3 regions of the Brevibacillus sp. BD137 genome follow, and region 3 is predicted to be linked to each of the others. Evidence: predicted binding sites of a transcription regulator. Region 3 holds the regulator's gene; each other region holds the start of a gene.
What was found. The regulator Rex, encoded in region 3, represses fermentation and respiration genes when NADH is low (regulators of the CRP and FNR family bind a similar motif). The targets are predictions, from matches to a motif close to TTGTGAAATATTTCACAA.
Positions count from the first base shown of each region.

Region 1: the regulator Rex is predicted to act here: its motif matches at 2,222-2,239, upstream of ODZ53_RS15280 (helical membrane plugin domain-containing protein).
Region 2: the regulator Rex is predicted to act here: its motif matches at 1,595-1,612, upstream of hcp (hydroxylamine reductase).

Region 1 covers NZ_JAOTNO010000006.1:85,389-89,645, reverse strand. The annotation lists gene ODZ53_RS15295 (Spo0B C-terminal domain-containing protein) at 1-138, shown strand, start outside; gene obgE (GTPase ObgE) at 152-1,429, shown strand; gene ODZ53_RS15285 (PilZ domain-containing protein) at 1,438-2,103, shown strand; gene ODZ53_RS15280 (helical membrane plugin domain-containing protein) at 2,392-2,847, shown strand; gene ODZ53_RS15275 (NAD(P)/FAD-dependent oxidoreductase) at 2,890-4,068, shown strand; gene ODZ53_RS15270 (hypothetical protein) at 4,120-4,257, opposite strand, start outside.
Region 2 covers NZ_JAOTNO010000007.1:107,137-111,393, forward strand. The annotation lists gene ODZ53_RS17015 (hypothetical protein) at 1-167, shown strand, start outside; gene hcp (hydroxylamine reductase) at 237-1,532, opposite strand; gene ODZ53_RS17025 (nitrate/nitrite transporter) at 1,678-3,177, shown strand; gene ODZ53_RS17030 (Crp/Fnr family transcriptional regulator) at 3,261-3,968, opposite strand; gene ODZ53_RS17035 (hypothetical protein) at 4,155-4,257, shown strand, end outside.
Region 3 covers NZ_JAOTNO010000005.1:425,876-430,132, forward strand. The annotation lists gene dinG (ATP-dependent DNA helicase DinG) at 1-674, shown strand, start outside; gene ODZ53_RS14795 (ComEC/Rec2 family competence protein) at 716-1,621, shown strand; gene ODZ53_RS14800 (redox-sensing transcriptional repressor Rex) at 1,637-2,260, shown strand; gene ODZ53_RS14805 (amidohydrolase) at 2,277-3,581, shown strand; gene ODZ53_RS14810 (hypothetical protein) at 3,645-3,824, opposite strand; gene ODZ53_RS14815 (hypothetical protein) at 3,958-4,257, shown strand, end outside.

The DNA of each region.
Region 1 (4,257 bases), on a different contig from region 3:
GGTGTACTTCGTGCATCCGGAATGGAAGAATTGGAAAAGCTGATACGTAAAAGCGAACAGAGTACGGTGGAAGTCACCGAGTGGATACATACGGAAGAGGAATGGGTCCTGAAATTGGTGGTTCCATTCGCGGAATGAAAGAGGTGACACCATGTTTGTCGATCAGGTAAAAGTATATGTAAAAGGCGGGGACGGTGGTAACGGAGCCGTCTCCTTTCGCCGGGAGAAGTACGTACCGCTGGGTGGTCCAGCGGGTGGAGATGGCGGTCAAGGTGGAGATGTCGTATTTGTCGTGGATGAAGGTCTGCGTACACTTGTAGATTTCCGTTATCAACGACATTTCAAAGCACCACGCGGAGAGCATGGCCGCAACAAATCTCAGCACGGAGCAGGCGCGGAAGACATGGTCGTGCGCGTGCCACCGGGAACAACTGTCATTGATGATGATACCAAAGAAGTGATTGCCGATCTTGTGGAGCAAGGTCAACGTGCTGTGATCGCAAAAGGCGGACGTGGTGGACGAGGCAATAATCGTTTTGCCAACTCTTCGAATCCAGCCCCACACATCTCGGAGAACGGAGAGCCAGGTCAAGAGCGTTATATTGTCATGGAGCTCAAGCTGATTGCAGATGTGGGCTTGGTTGGTTATCCGAGTGTAGGGAAATCCACGTTGCTGTCCAGTGTAACAGCGGCGAAGCCAAAAATTGCTGCGTACCACTTTACGACGCTGACACCGAATCTGGGTGTTGTGGACTTGGGGGAGCGGAGCTTTGTAATGGCTGACTTGCCAGGATTGATTGAAGGCGCGCATGAAGGTGTGGGTCTTGGTCACCAATTCCTGCGTCACGTAGAGCGTACACGCTTGATCGTCCATGTGATTGACATGGCAGCAGTAGATGGACGCGACCCATACGAGGACTATTTGCAGATCAACCGAGAGCTGACGCTGTATAACCTGAAGCTCGAAGATCGTCCGCAAATTGTAGTCGCGAACAAAATGGAACTGCCAGAAGCAGAGGAAAACCTGCGTATTTTTAAGGAAAAGGCTCCAGATGTCAAGGTGTACGAGATCTCCGCTGCAACCAGTAAAGGCGTACAAGAATTGATGTATGCGATCGGGGATACCTTGGCGACGATTCCGGACAAGCCTGCTGTCGAAGAAGTTGCGGAAGTGGAAGAGCGCGTAGTGTTCCGAGCAGAAAAAGAACCAGACGCATTCGAGATTACGCGTGATAACGAAGTATTTGTCGTCAGCGGTGAGAAGATCGAGAAGCTCGTACGCATGACGAATCTGAACAGCTATGATGCAGCCCAGCGTTTTGCGAGACAAATGCGCAGCATGGGTGTAGATGATGCTCTGCGCAAGCTGGGAGCAAAAGACGGGGATACCGTTCGGATCGGCAAATTAGAGTTTGACTTTGTGGAGTGACAAAAACCATGATTGATATCCCATCACTGAACCCATTTATGGGGGATAAACGACTCCAACGCGGTGCGTCGCTACCGCTAATCATCTCCAAGCAGGTGCAGACACCTGTCCAAGTTTTGGTTGAACATGCAAAGGGCAATTATCTCGTAGTTTCCTATGAGATGAAGCCTGAAACGAAAGCAGAGCTGCTCGGAACAACTGTACGCATTCGTTGGGAAACAGATGCGGCAGTGAACACCATTGATTTGGAAGTAGTTTCGGAGCAAACGATTTGGCCGATCAAGCTTTTAGGGATGATTCCGATTAGTGTAGGGGTAGAAATTACCCAAAAGCGCAAGCAGGATCCTATTTCCCCAGATCTCGGTATTTCTGTCCCTTACAAGGTGATGGGAGCTAGACCGATCGAAGAAAAAGGCGAGGCAGTGTTGCTGAAATTCTCTCCTACCCGTCTTGTTTTGGGAACGGACGGTTATGTGTCAAAGGGCGATTTTCTCCATTTGTCTTTCAAGATACCGAAGCAAGCGCAGGAGATCGTCATGATGGCGAAAATCGTGGAAAAAACGTTCCAAGACAAGCAAACAATCATTGAATTAATCTTTACGGATATCAATGAAAAGCACCATGAACTCATCAAAGATTACTATAAAAAGCTCTCAACTACCGCTTCTTCCTAAGGAAGCGGTTTTTTTCCTTTGATGTTCCCGTGAAGAAGGTATATAGTAGAGTACATAGAGTTCTCAATCGAGCCTGTTCACTTCATGATTTGTTGTGTGCGCTTTCCTGAATAAATATTTGTGAAATCATTCACTTTTTATTATAAGAATCCGTTGTTTGCTTTACTTTGTGAAAAATGTTACATGCAATTTTTTACCGGATTTTCAGGGAGAATAGCGGCCGTTACTCGTATGAACAGGCATCGAGAATGGAAGGCCTCTATTCCAAAGCAAAGGAGGACGTTTTTTATGTCTCAAACAACTACGCAACAAGCTCAAGCTGCTGCTGAAGTAGCAAGCACTGCTACTCTGGCACCAGCGCAGCAACAAGATGTACTCGATCAGTTGATGAAACCAGAAATTCAAGAGTCACTGAACATATTGGTGGCGAACCTGCCTAAATTGGCAGAACTGACAACTCTTTTGACCAAAACCTATGATTTGGTACAAACGGTTGCAAATGATCATGTATTGATCGACGACATCAAAGGCGGAATGGAAGAGTTCGTAAAACCGATCTCTGATAAAGCAAAAGGTATTGCGCAAGCAGCCATTGAAGCCAATGACCGTGTTCATGTAGAAGAGTCTACGATCGGTTTGTTCGGTATTCTCAAAATGCTCAAGGATCCGCAAGTACAAAAAACATTGCGTTTCGCACAAGCATTCCTGGAAGTAACTGCAGAACGTCAACAACAAAAACGATAGTTTTTTTATTATGGAATGGAAGACAAGGACGGAGGATTGGGCATGGCGAAGCATATTCTGATTCTAGGCGGCGGTTATGGCGGTTTGCTCAGCGCATTGACTGCACGTAAATACATGACGGCTGAAGAAGCGTCGATCACGGTAGTAAACCGTTTTCCTACTCACCAAATCATTACGGAACTGCACCGCTTGGCAGTAGGAAACCTGTCTGAACAAAACGTGGCGCTCCCTCTGGAAAGATTGCTGCGTGGCAAGGAGATTAACCTTGTAGTAGACACGGTAGAAAACATTGGTCTCGAGTCCCAACGCGTAACATTGGCGAGCGGCGAGTCCATCAAATACGATGCTTTGGTCATTGCGCTGGGAAGTGAAACCGCATTCTTTGGAATCCCAGGTCTGCAAGAGCACAGCTTTACACTGAAGTCTGTAGAAGAAGCAAATCGTCTGCGTGCACACCTCGAAGAGCGCGTGATTGAATACAAGACGAGCAAAAATAAAGCAGATGCTACCTTCGTTGTAGGTGGTGGCGGTCTGACAGGTATCGAGCTGGTTGGGGAATTCGCTGATATGTTACCAAATCTGTGCCATAAGCACGGCGTAGACTTTGCAGACGTTTCCATCTACTGCGTAGAAGCAGGTCCATCCATTTTGGCTGGTTTTGCTCCTGACCTGGTTGAGCGTGCGAAAACAAGCTTGGAAAAACGCGGCGTTCAGTTCCTGACAGGCGTACCTGTAACGGAAATGAAAGAAACCACAGTTTGTCTGAAGGATGGCGGTACCATTGAAACCAAAACAATGGTATGGACAGGTGGCGTACAAGGAAATCGCGTAGTAGCTGAGTGCGGCGTGGAAGTAAACCGCGGACGTGCAACTGTTACAGAATTCCTGCAATCCACTTCTCACCCTGATGTATTCCTTGCAGGTGACAGTGCGGTCGTAATGGGGCCAGAAGGTCGTCCATTCCCTCCAACTGCTCAACTGGCATGGCAAATGGGCGAGGTAGTAGGTTACAACCTCTTCGCACACTTCAACGGCACCAAAATGGATACCTTCAAGCCGGTATTCTCCGGAACATTGGGTAGCTTGGGCCGTAAAGACGCAATCGGTACAATTGGTGCAAGCCAATTGAAGCTGAAAGGTCTGCCTGCAACCTTGATGAAAGAAGCGAGTAACGTTCGCTACTTGACTCATATCAACGGTCTGTCGTCTTTGGCATACTAATCGAATCAGGAAAACCCGGGATCATGATGTCCCGGGTTTTTTTGTGCTTGTTTATCCGTTTCCGCTCGGATCTTCAATCACGTTTGGGGATTGTGCCATCTTTTTGCCCCGCATGTCATTGCCAAACTGTTCGAGACTGCTTGGCTTACCCGCTGGGTGATTGTTACGGCGCTCCGATTTATCTGACTT
Region 2 (4,257 bases), on a different contig from region 3:
CGATTGAATCACCTTATGCCAATTTTGTTGGCACCTTGGCTTACAAAGAAGAGCCAACAATTGGGTTGCGACATTATGTATTACGAGGATCGGTTCGAATGAAGCCCCCATCTGTGCGGGCAGGAGAAGTGGGAACATGGACGGCCGTTACGCATTTGCCGCTGTAAGGAAAAAGGAGGCACCTTCCTGTTAGAAGAAGGTGCCTCCTTTTGTGATGTGCGGTTACAGGTGACAGCCTATTGAGTGATTCCGAGCATTTGCTTCATATCTTCTTGAGCATCACCAATCAACTGAATATGGAACAAGTCCTGTAATACTTGCAGAACACCGGGCTGAATGAACTCAGGCAATTTTGGGCCAATCCGTATATCTTGTATCCCCAGGCTAAACAGACCGAGCAGGATGGCAACCGCTTTTTGTTCAAACCAGGAAAGAACGATACTTACCGGCAGCTCGTTCACTTCACACTCGAAGGCATCGGCTAATGCAGCCGCAATCGTAATGGTAGAAACCGAGTTATTGCACTGTCCCAAATCAATATATCTTGGGATGTCGGTACCTGGTACGGTGCCGAAATCTACATCGTTAAAACGGAATTTTCCGCAGGAGGTCGTAAGAATGACTGCTTCTGGTGGTAAGGACGTAGCCAATTCACGGTAATACTCGCCTCCCTTGCCAGGAGCGTCACAACCAGCGATGACGAAGAAGCGTTTGATCTTTCCTTCCTTGACTGCCTGAATAATTTCAGGGGCGATACCCAGAACCGTTTTATGATGATACCCCGTCGTCAGTGTCAGTTCCGATTCGATGGAAACCTCAGGAAGAGACAATGCCTTTTCAATGAGCGGCGCAAAATCGTTTTCTTCGATTTTCGTTACATTTTCCAAACCGGTTATATCATACGAAAAGAAACGATCGGCGTAGCTGCCTCGAATAGGCATCACACAGTTTGTTGTAGCCAGGATAGCGCCGGGAAATTTCTCAAACAACTGGCGTTGATCGTACCATGCTTTCCCGATGTTCCCTTTCAAATGAGGATATTTCTTCAGTGCGGGATAGCCATGTGCAGGCAGCATTTCGGAATGCGTATATACATTGATTCCTTTGCCTTCTGTCTGTTTTAACAGCTCTTCGAGAGCAAACAGATTGTGCCCCGTAACAACGATGCATTTTCCTTCTATTTTGTTTTGCGAGACGGTAATTGGCTGCGGCACTCCGAAATGATCCGTATGAGCCCGATCCAAAAGCTCCATGACTTTTATCGCGGACTTCCCTACTTTCATGGCCATTTGCAAATGTTCGTCCAAGTTGAAATTCACATTCGTCAATGTAAAATAAAGAGCTTCCTGTGTAATCCCGTCCACTTCAGGATCGATATAGCCTAATTGCCGAGCATGTGTGGCATATGCAGCAATTCCTTTTAAAGCAAAAATAATGGTATCCTGAATACTCGCAAGATCTTCATTCTTTCCGCAAACGCCGATGACCTTACAACCACCTGTTGGAGTCTGTTCACATTGATAACAAAACATGTATAATCCACTCCTTCGATTCAAGATTTCGCTTTGATTATAAGCGGATTGCCCGGAAGGAGCTGTGATTAAAATCACAACGAAACCAAACTTTGCCTCTTATCATAGTGGATGAAGAAGATTTCCCAAGTGAGGGGTGTTGTTTATGGTACGAAAATGGCAGTTGCCGTTACAGACGTTGAGTCTTACGGTCGGTTTCATGGTATGGGTCATTCTGTCATCGCTCATGCCTTTTATCAAAGAAACCGTACCCATGAGTGCAAGCGAAGTGGCGTGGGTGACAGCGATTCCTGTTCTTCTTGGATCGCTGCTGAGAATCCCAGTTGGATATTGGAGTAACCGATTTGGCGCGAGGCTATTATTTAGCATCAGCTTTCTCTTGCTGCTGGCTCCTGTCTTCTATATTAGCCAGGCGACCACGTATACCGATTTGTTAATCGGCGGGTTATTTATAGGGATAGGTGGAGCGGTGTTTTCCGTTGGTGTCACGTCTCTACCTAAATACTATCCGAAAGAGAAGCATGGTTCTGTAAACGGAATCTACGGCATGGGCAATATTGGTACAGCGATCACCACTTTTGCAGCGCCAGTTCTGGCTAAATCGTTTGGATGGGCAACCACTGTACAGATGTTTATGCTATTGCTTGTGGGATTCGCAGTGCTTACCTTCTTAATGGGGGATAAAAATGAACCTAAGGTAGTCACTCCTCTTGGTCAGCAGATAAAGAGTGTCTACAAAAACGAAAAGCTGTGGTTAATCAGTTTGTTCTACTTTATTACGTTTGGTTGCTTCGTTGCTTTCACCGTGTATCTCCCGAATTTTTTAGTGAGCCATTTCCAACTGGATAAAGTAGATGCGGGTATGAGAACAGCAGGGTTCATTCTTTTGGCGACACTTGCAAGACCATTGGGGGGCTGGCTAGGCGATAAGTGGAACCCCTTCAAGGCATTGATGATTGTGTTTGCAGGGCTGGCCTTGTCTGGTCTTGTCTTATCGTTTTCGCCATCGATTTTGATGTATACAGTAGGGTGCTTGTTGGTAGCCGCATGTGCCGGAATCGGTAACGGTGCTGTGTTCAAATTAGTGCCGATGTATTTCTCGCGACAAGCGGGGATTGTAAATGGGATCGTATCTGCTATGGGGGGATTAGGAGGATTTTTCCCGCCGTTGATCCTAACGCTGTTGTTTAATCTGACCGGGCATTACGCGATCGGTTTCATGGCGTTATCGCAGTTTGCACTGGTAAGCTTGGTCTTGGTGATGTGGATGTTTTACCAAGAGAAGCTGCAGCTCGCCGCCACCATTATGGAAAAGACGGGAGAGGCGATACTGATTACCGATACGCGAGGAGTCATTAAAAGTGCGAACCACGCTTTTACGAAAGTGACTGGTTATGAGATGAATGAAGTGATTGGCAAGTCCCCCAATATTTTAAAATCAGGCAGGCAGAATGCCGATTTCTATCAAAAGATGTGGGACTCGATCAAGAAGAATGGCTATTGGCAAGGAGAGATCTGGAATCGTCGGAAGAATGGGGATCAGTATCTCCAATGGTTAACGATTAGCGCGATTCTGGACGATGCAGGAGACGTCGAGTACTATGCTGGCATGTTCAGCGAGCTCGCGGAGCAAAGACATGGATAAAGAAGCTTGAATCACTGATGAAAAAAAGTCTTGGACGGACAAGTCCAGGACTTTTTTTGTGCAGGAAAATATGTAGACTTTGCTCACATTTGACAAATATCAGGTGGGCAATCATCACAATAAATCGCTTCTTTTAAATAGGCAAGGTCCTTAATCAAGATATGCCCGTGGGGAAGCAGATCGATAGAATCCTGTTTTTTTAGATCGGAAAGCATCCGGTTGACACTTTCTCGTGTCAGACCAATGAATTGTGCCAAATCACGATTGGTAAGGGAAAGGTCGATGAGGATTCCGTCGGGGTGTGGCTTGCCGTACGTGTTACTCATGCGGATTAGCGTTGAATACAAGGCGCCGATTTTGCCATTGAGTAGCAAATCGCGAAATTTGGACTGCATCCGCCTGTTCATCAATCCCATCCAACGTAGGAAGTCTACGCAAAATTGGCCGTTTTTGATGAGCATTTTTTCCAACCCTTGTCGCGGGATGATCCATACCTCACCCTCCATCAACATGGTTCCTGTGGAGGTGTACGTTAATTCCTGTTCGAAGAGCCCGGAAACGCCAACTAGCTCTCCTGCACCAAATACTTGCAGTGTTAATTCTTTTCCATCGTTCGTGTTTTTTGTGAGCTTGATTTGGCCCGACGAAATTAAGAAAAGCTGATCGGCTCTTTCACCATCCAAAAACAGAACGGCTCCGCAAACGAAATTTTTCCGAACAGAAAACGTTTCAAGGCAATTCACAAAATCGGAAGAAATCTGCTCGACAAACGTTGTACCATTTCCGGTCATGTGGGTCCCCCTTACAACAAGGATATATAGGTAACTCATTATATCATCCGTAAACAATAGTTTGGGAAGAGAAAATCGTCCTGATTGTGGCAGTGGTGTGAGGTAAATCACAACCTGGGTTTCGAGCCATTGCTACAATGGTCTCGAGCGAAAGGAAAAAATGAGCAGCAGCAGGGAGGGTGTTGTATGAACTATTTATTTGCTTCCAAAGTGGCGAAGCGTGCTTTTATCATCATTGCTTGCTTGTTCGTCCTAAGTTACGTGGGAACACGTTTTTTCACGCATATTG
Region 3 (4,257 bases):
AGCAGGGACTGCTGTTGATCCCATCTGATTTCCCGGCACCAGGCAAAGAGAGTGACCACACGTATTTGGAGGCGGTCATTCAAGGGTGCGTGGATGTCGTACTGGCTTCGAAAGGAAGGACGTTGATCCTGTTTACCTCCCATTCGATGCTTCGCCTTGTTTATCAAGCGATGAAGGAACGACTAGCGAAGGCGCCAGAACCGTATACGTTATTCGGTCACGGGATTGATAGCAACAACCGGAGCAAGCTGGTGCGACTGTTCCGAAGTATGGAGAGAAGTGTTCTGTTTGGGACGAGCAGCTTCTGGGAAGGTGTCGATATCCAGGGGGAATGGCTGAGCAGTTTGGTCATTGTTCGACTTCCGTTTGCTCCGCCGAATCACCCTGTCTATCAAGGAAGGGCAGAGCTTTTGAAGGCAGAAGGAAAAAACGCCTTTATGTCGTTGTCTCTTCCACAAGCCGTTCTGCAATTTAAGCAAGGGGTGGGGCGATTAATTCGTCATCACTTGGATCGAGGGGTCGTGATCGTTCTCGACACGCGTGTGGTTGAGGCGAGATATGGACGCTCATTCCTTCAATCTTTGCCGCCATTTCAAATCGAAAGCGGTCCATGGCCAACACTGCGAGAGCGCATAGAGCCATTCCTTAGTATGCAATCCCTGTCAGATTCATAAAATGAAGCAATAGTCTCATAGGGATTAAGGTGATAAAATAAATGTTATGGAAAAAAGCGTGGCGTTGGTGGATGGTAGTTCTTAGTGCGATTTTCCTTAGCGCATGCTCGATTGATAGCCATTTGTATTTGCAAGAAGCAGCAGTGAAGATAGATGACCCGTTTGAAACGGAGACAGAACAGGAATTTTCGGGTCTCATTGTCACCTACTTGGCACTTCCACATGGTGAGAGCACGCTTTTGAGAATGCCAGGCGGTAAAACGATGCTGATTGATACGGGTACGGCAGAAGATTGGCCGGTTCTTTCGGCGCGCTTGGCAGAGCTCAAGATCACACGGCTCGACTATGTAGTGTTGACGAACGACCAGCCTGAGCATATGGGAGGCTACGCTTCATTGAGCCAGCAAGTGCTTGTAGATGCCGTCATTTTGCCCAAGCTGATCGCGCCATCCATTCGCCATGTCGTGCTGCTTCGCTCTAAACAAAAGCAGATGGAAGCAGAGCAAGGACAAGTACTCACTCTTGAACAAGATATCTCCATGGAAGTGTTGCTCCCAGATGAACCGTTATTTTTATCGCCCCAGAATAATTCTCTCGTTTTTCGACTGACGCATGGCCAACTGCGATTTTTATTTATGAGTGCTGTGAATGAAAAAGCAGAAGAGCGCCTGTTGGAACGGAAAAATGACAGATTGAAGGCGGAAGTGCTAAAGGTAGCTGGTCAGGGAAGCAATCAAGGCTCTTCGCAACCGTTTCTGACGAAGGTCGATCCCCAAGTCGCCATTATTCAGACAGGCCGATCGCGGGATCAAATGAAAGACGGTCAGACGGAAGTAATGGAGCGCCTGGGTGAGTCATGGGCCGAGACATACGTTACCAGCCACGACGGTTCCATTACCATTTTATCGAATGGAAAAGAATATCGGATTTTGAAGCAAAAGAATTAGGGGGGAAGACCGAACGTGGCAAAACACGAAAAGATTTCGGAAGCGGTCGTCCGTCGTTTGCCGATTTATCTGCGTTACCTCAGTTATTTGCAGCAGGTTGAGGTGACCACCGTTTCCTCCCAACAGATGGGCAAGAATCTCGATGTGAATCCTGCCCAAATCAGAAAAGATCTTGCAGCTTTTGGTGATTTTGGAAAAAAGGGAATCGGCTATGATGTCGATTATCTGGTGGAAAAAATACGTGAAATTCTAAAGCTAACAGATGAAATCCGTGTCGCTTTGGTCGGAGCTGGGCATTTGGGCCATGCCATTAGTAACTACAACGCTTATTTGAAAGATAACATGCGGATTGCGGCCATCTTTGATAATAATCCAGAGAAGCAGGGTAAAAAAGTCGCAGGTATACCGATTCAGCCTTTATCAGAGCTGGAAGAGACAATCGTAAACAAGCAAATCAAGCTGGCGATTATTACGGTACCGGCACCTGCAGCGCAATCCGTATGTGATCAGTTGACTCAAGCGGGTATCAAGGGGATCTTGAATTTTGCCCCTACGACGATTCGCGCAGGAAAAGATGTTCGCATTCACTATGCGGACGTGACGTCCAACCTGCAAAGCCTGGCCTACTACTTGACATAAGAATGGAGTGTATACTATGAAAAAGACGATCCTCATTCACGCAACAGTCATTACCGTTAACGATACGAATGAAGTCATTTACGATGGTGCTGTAGCATTCGAAGGCAACAAGATTACGTATGTGGGCCCAACTCCTGAGGACCTATCAGAAGCAGGATACGATGAGGTTATCGATCAAAAAGGAGACTACATACTGCCTGGTTTAATCAACACGCATGGACATGCTGGTATGTCCCTCCTACGAGGTTATGCAGATGATTTGCCGCTGCAACAATGGCTGGAAGACAAAATGTGGCCATTGGAGGCGCAATTCACGGGAGATACAGTAAAATGGGGTACTCAACTGTCGCTTATTGAGATGATTCGTACGGGAACCACTACGTTTGTGGATATGTATGATCATATGGATGTTGTGGCAAAGGAAGTCGATGCGGCTGGAATGCGTGCTCGCCTTTGCCGAGGGATGATCGGCTTGTGCTCCGAAGAAGAACGTCAAACAAAGCTGAAAGACGCGACTCTTTTTGCAAAAGAATGGCATAATCAGGCAGACGGACGTATTACCGTCATGATGGCACCGCATGCGCCGTACACCTGCTCGCCAGAATTTATTACCCAAATTATCGAAAAAGCCGATGAGTTGTCCTTGCCGCTTCATATCCATATGTCTGAAACCGCTTGGGAAGTCGGTCAAAACGAGAAGGACTACGGACTGCGTCCAGTCGCTCATTTGGAAAAGCTGGGCATGTTCAATCGCCCAACACTCGTCGCGCACGCTGTTCACCTGACGGATGAAGAAATCGACATTTTGGCAAAATACAACGTGAGAGTTTCTCATAATGTCGTGAGCAACCTGAAGCTGGCAAGCGGTGTTGCGCCTGTTCCGAAAATGTTGGCAAAAGGCGTAAGCGTATCACTGGGTACGGACAGCTCGGCAAGCAACAACAATTTGAATTTGTTCGAGGAATTGAAGCTCGCTGCGATCCTACACAAAGGTGTAAATAACGACCCAGTAGCGGTTCCAGCAGAGGAAGCCCTTCGCATGGCTACTCGTTATGGCGCAGAAGGGGTGTTCCAACAAGAAACACTCGGAAGCATTGAAGTAGGCAAGCAAGCTGACTTGATCGTGATGGATAGCCATCAAGCTCATTTCCACCCAGCACACCAACCGATTTCACACGTGGTGTACGCGGCAAATGGACGAGATGTGAAAGATACGATTGTAGCGGGTAAATTCTTAATGCGTAATCATAAGTTGTTGACCATCGATGAGGAGCGCGCGATTTACGAAGCAAACCGCGTATTCCAAACGTTAAAACGGTAAAAGGCTCCTGTCAGGTGGGGGACAGGAGTAAGGCAGTGCAGGTGTAGGTAGGGGAATTGGATACTACGACGTTCCATTGTTCATTTTTGCCACAGCTTTTGTCAGGAGATGATGGCGAAAATGAAGAGTGGGTCTGTGCGACCATTGACGCAAGGGAGACGACAATCCTGCCCAGGAGACGCGGTATTCCTGTAACAGAAACCCAAGTATGTCAGGAGATGTGGTTTGTTGCGAAGATGTCACGCGCTCACCTCCTCGGGGTGTATGTGTAGTATGACCGCCCAACCTTAAGCTATGATTAGCAACTTTTCCGTGTCGTTCTAAAACCTTCCCGTATAGCATAGGCTAAAGACAAAAATGGGACAGGGGGGACGACATGTACATCCGGCCCAAAATGCTGTGGTGGCTCATTCCAATCCTACTCGGTCTATTTCTCCTCGGGATTGTATTGGGGACAGTAAGTCGATCTGCCAATACAGGAAGCACAGATACTGCGTCTGCGGTCAGACAAACAACAGGGACGAAGCAGACGAAGACGGTAGCGGAGCTTTTGGAGCAAATCACGAAGGACGAGGAACGCTCATTTCTCGTATACATGCAGAATCAGACCTTGCATGGGCGATATCAAAATGAGCAATTTCAGCTCGCAGGAGAAATCGGTGGCCACCAGCTTGAA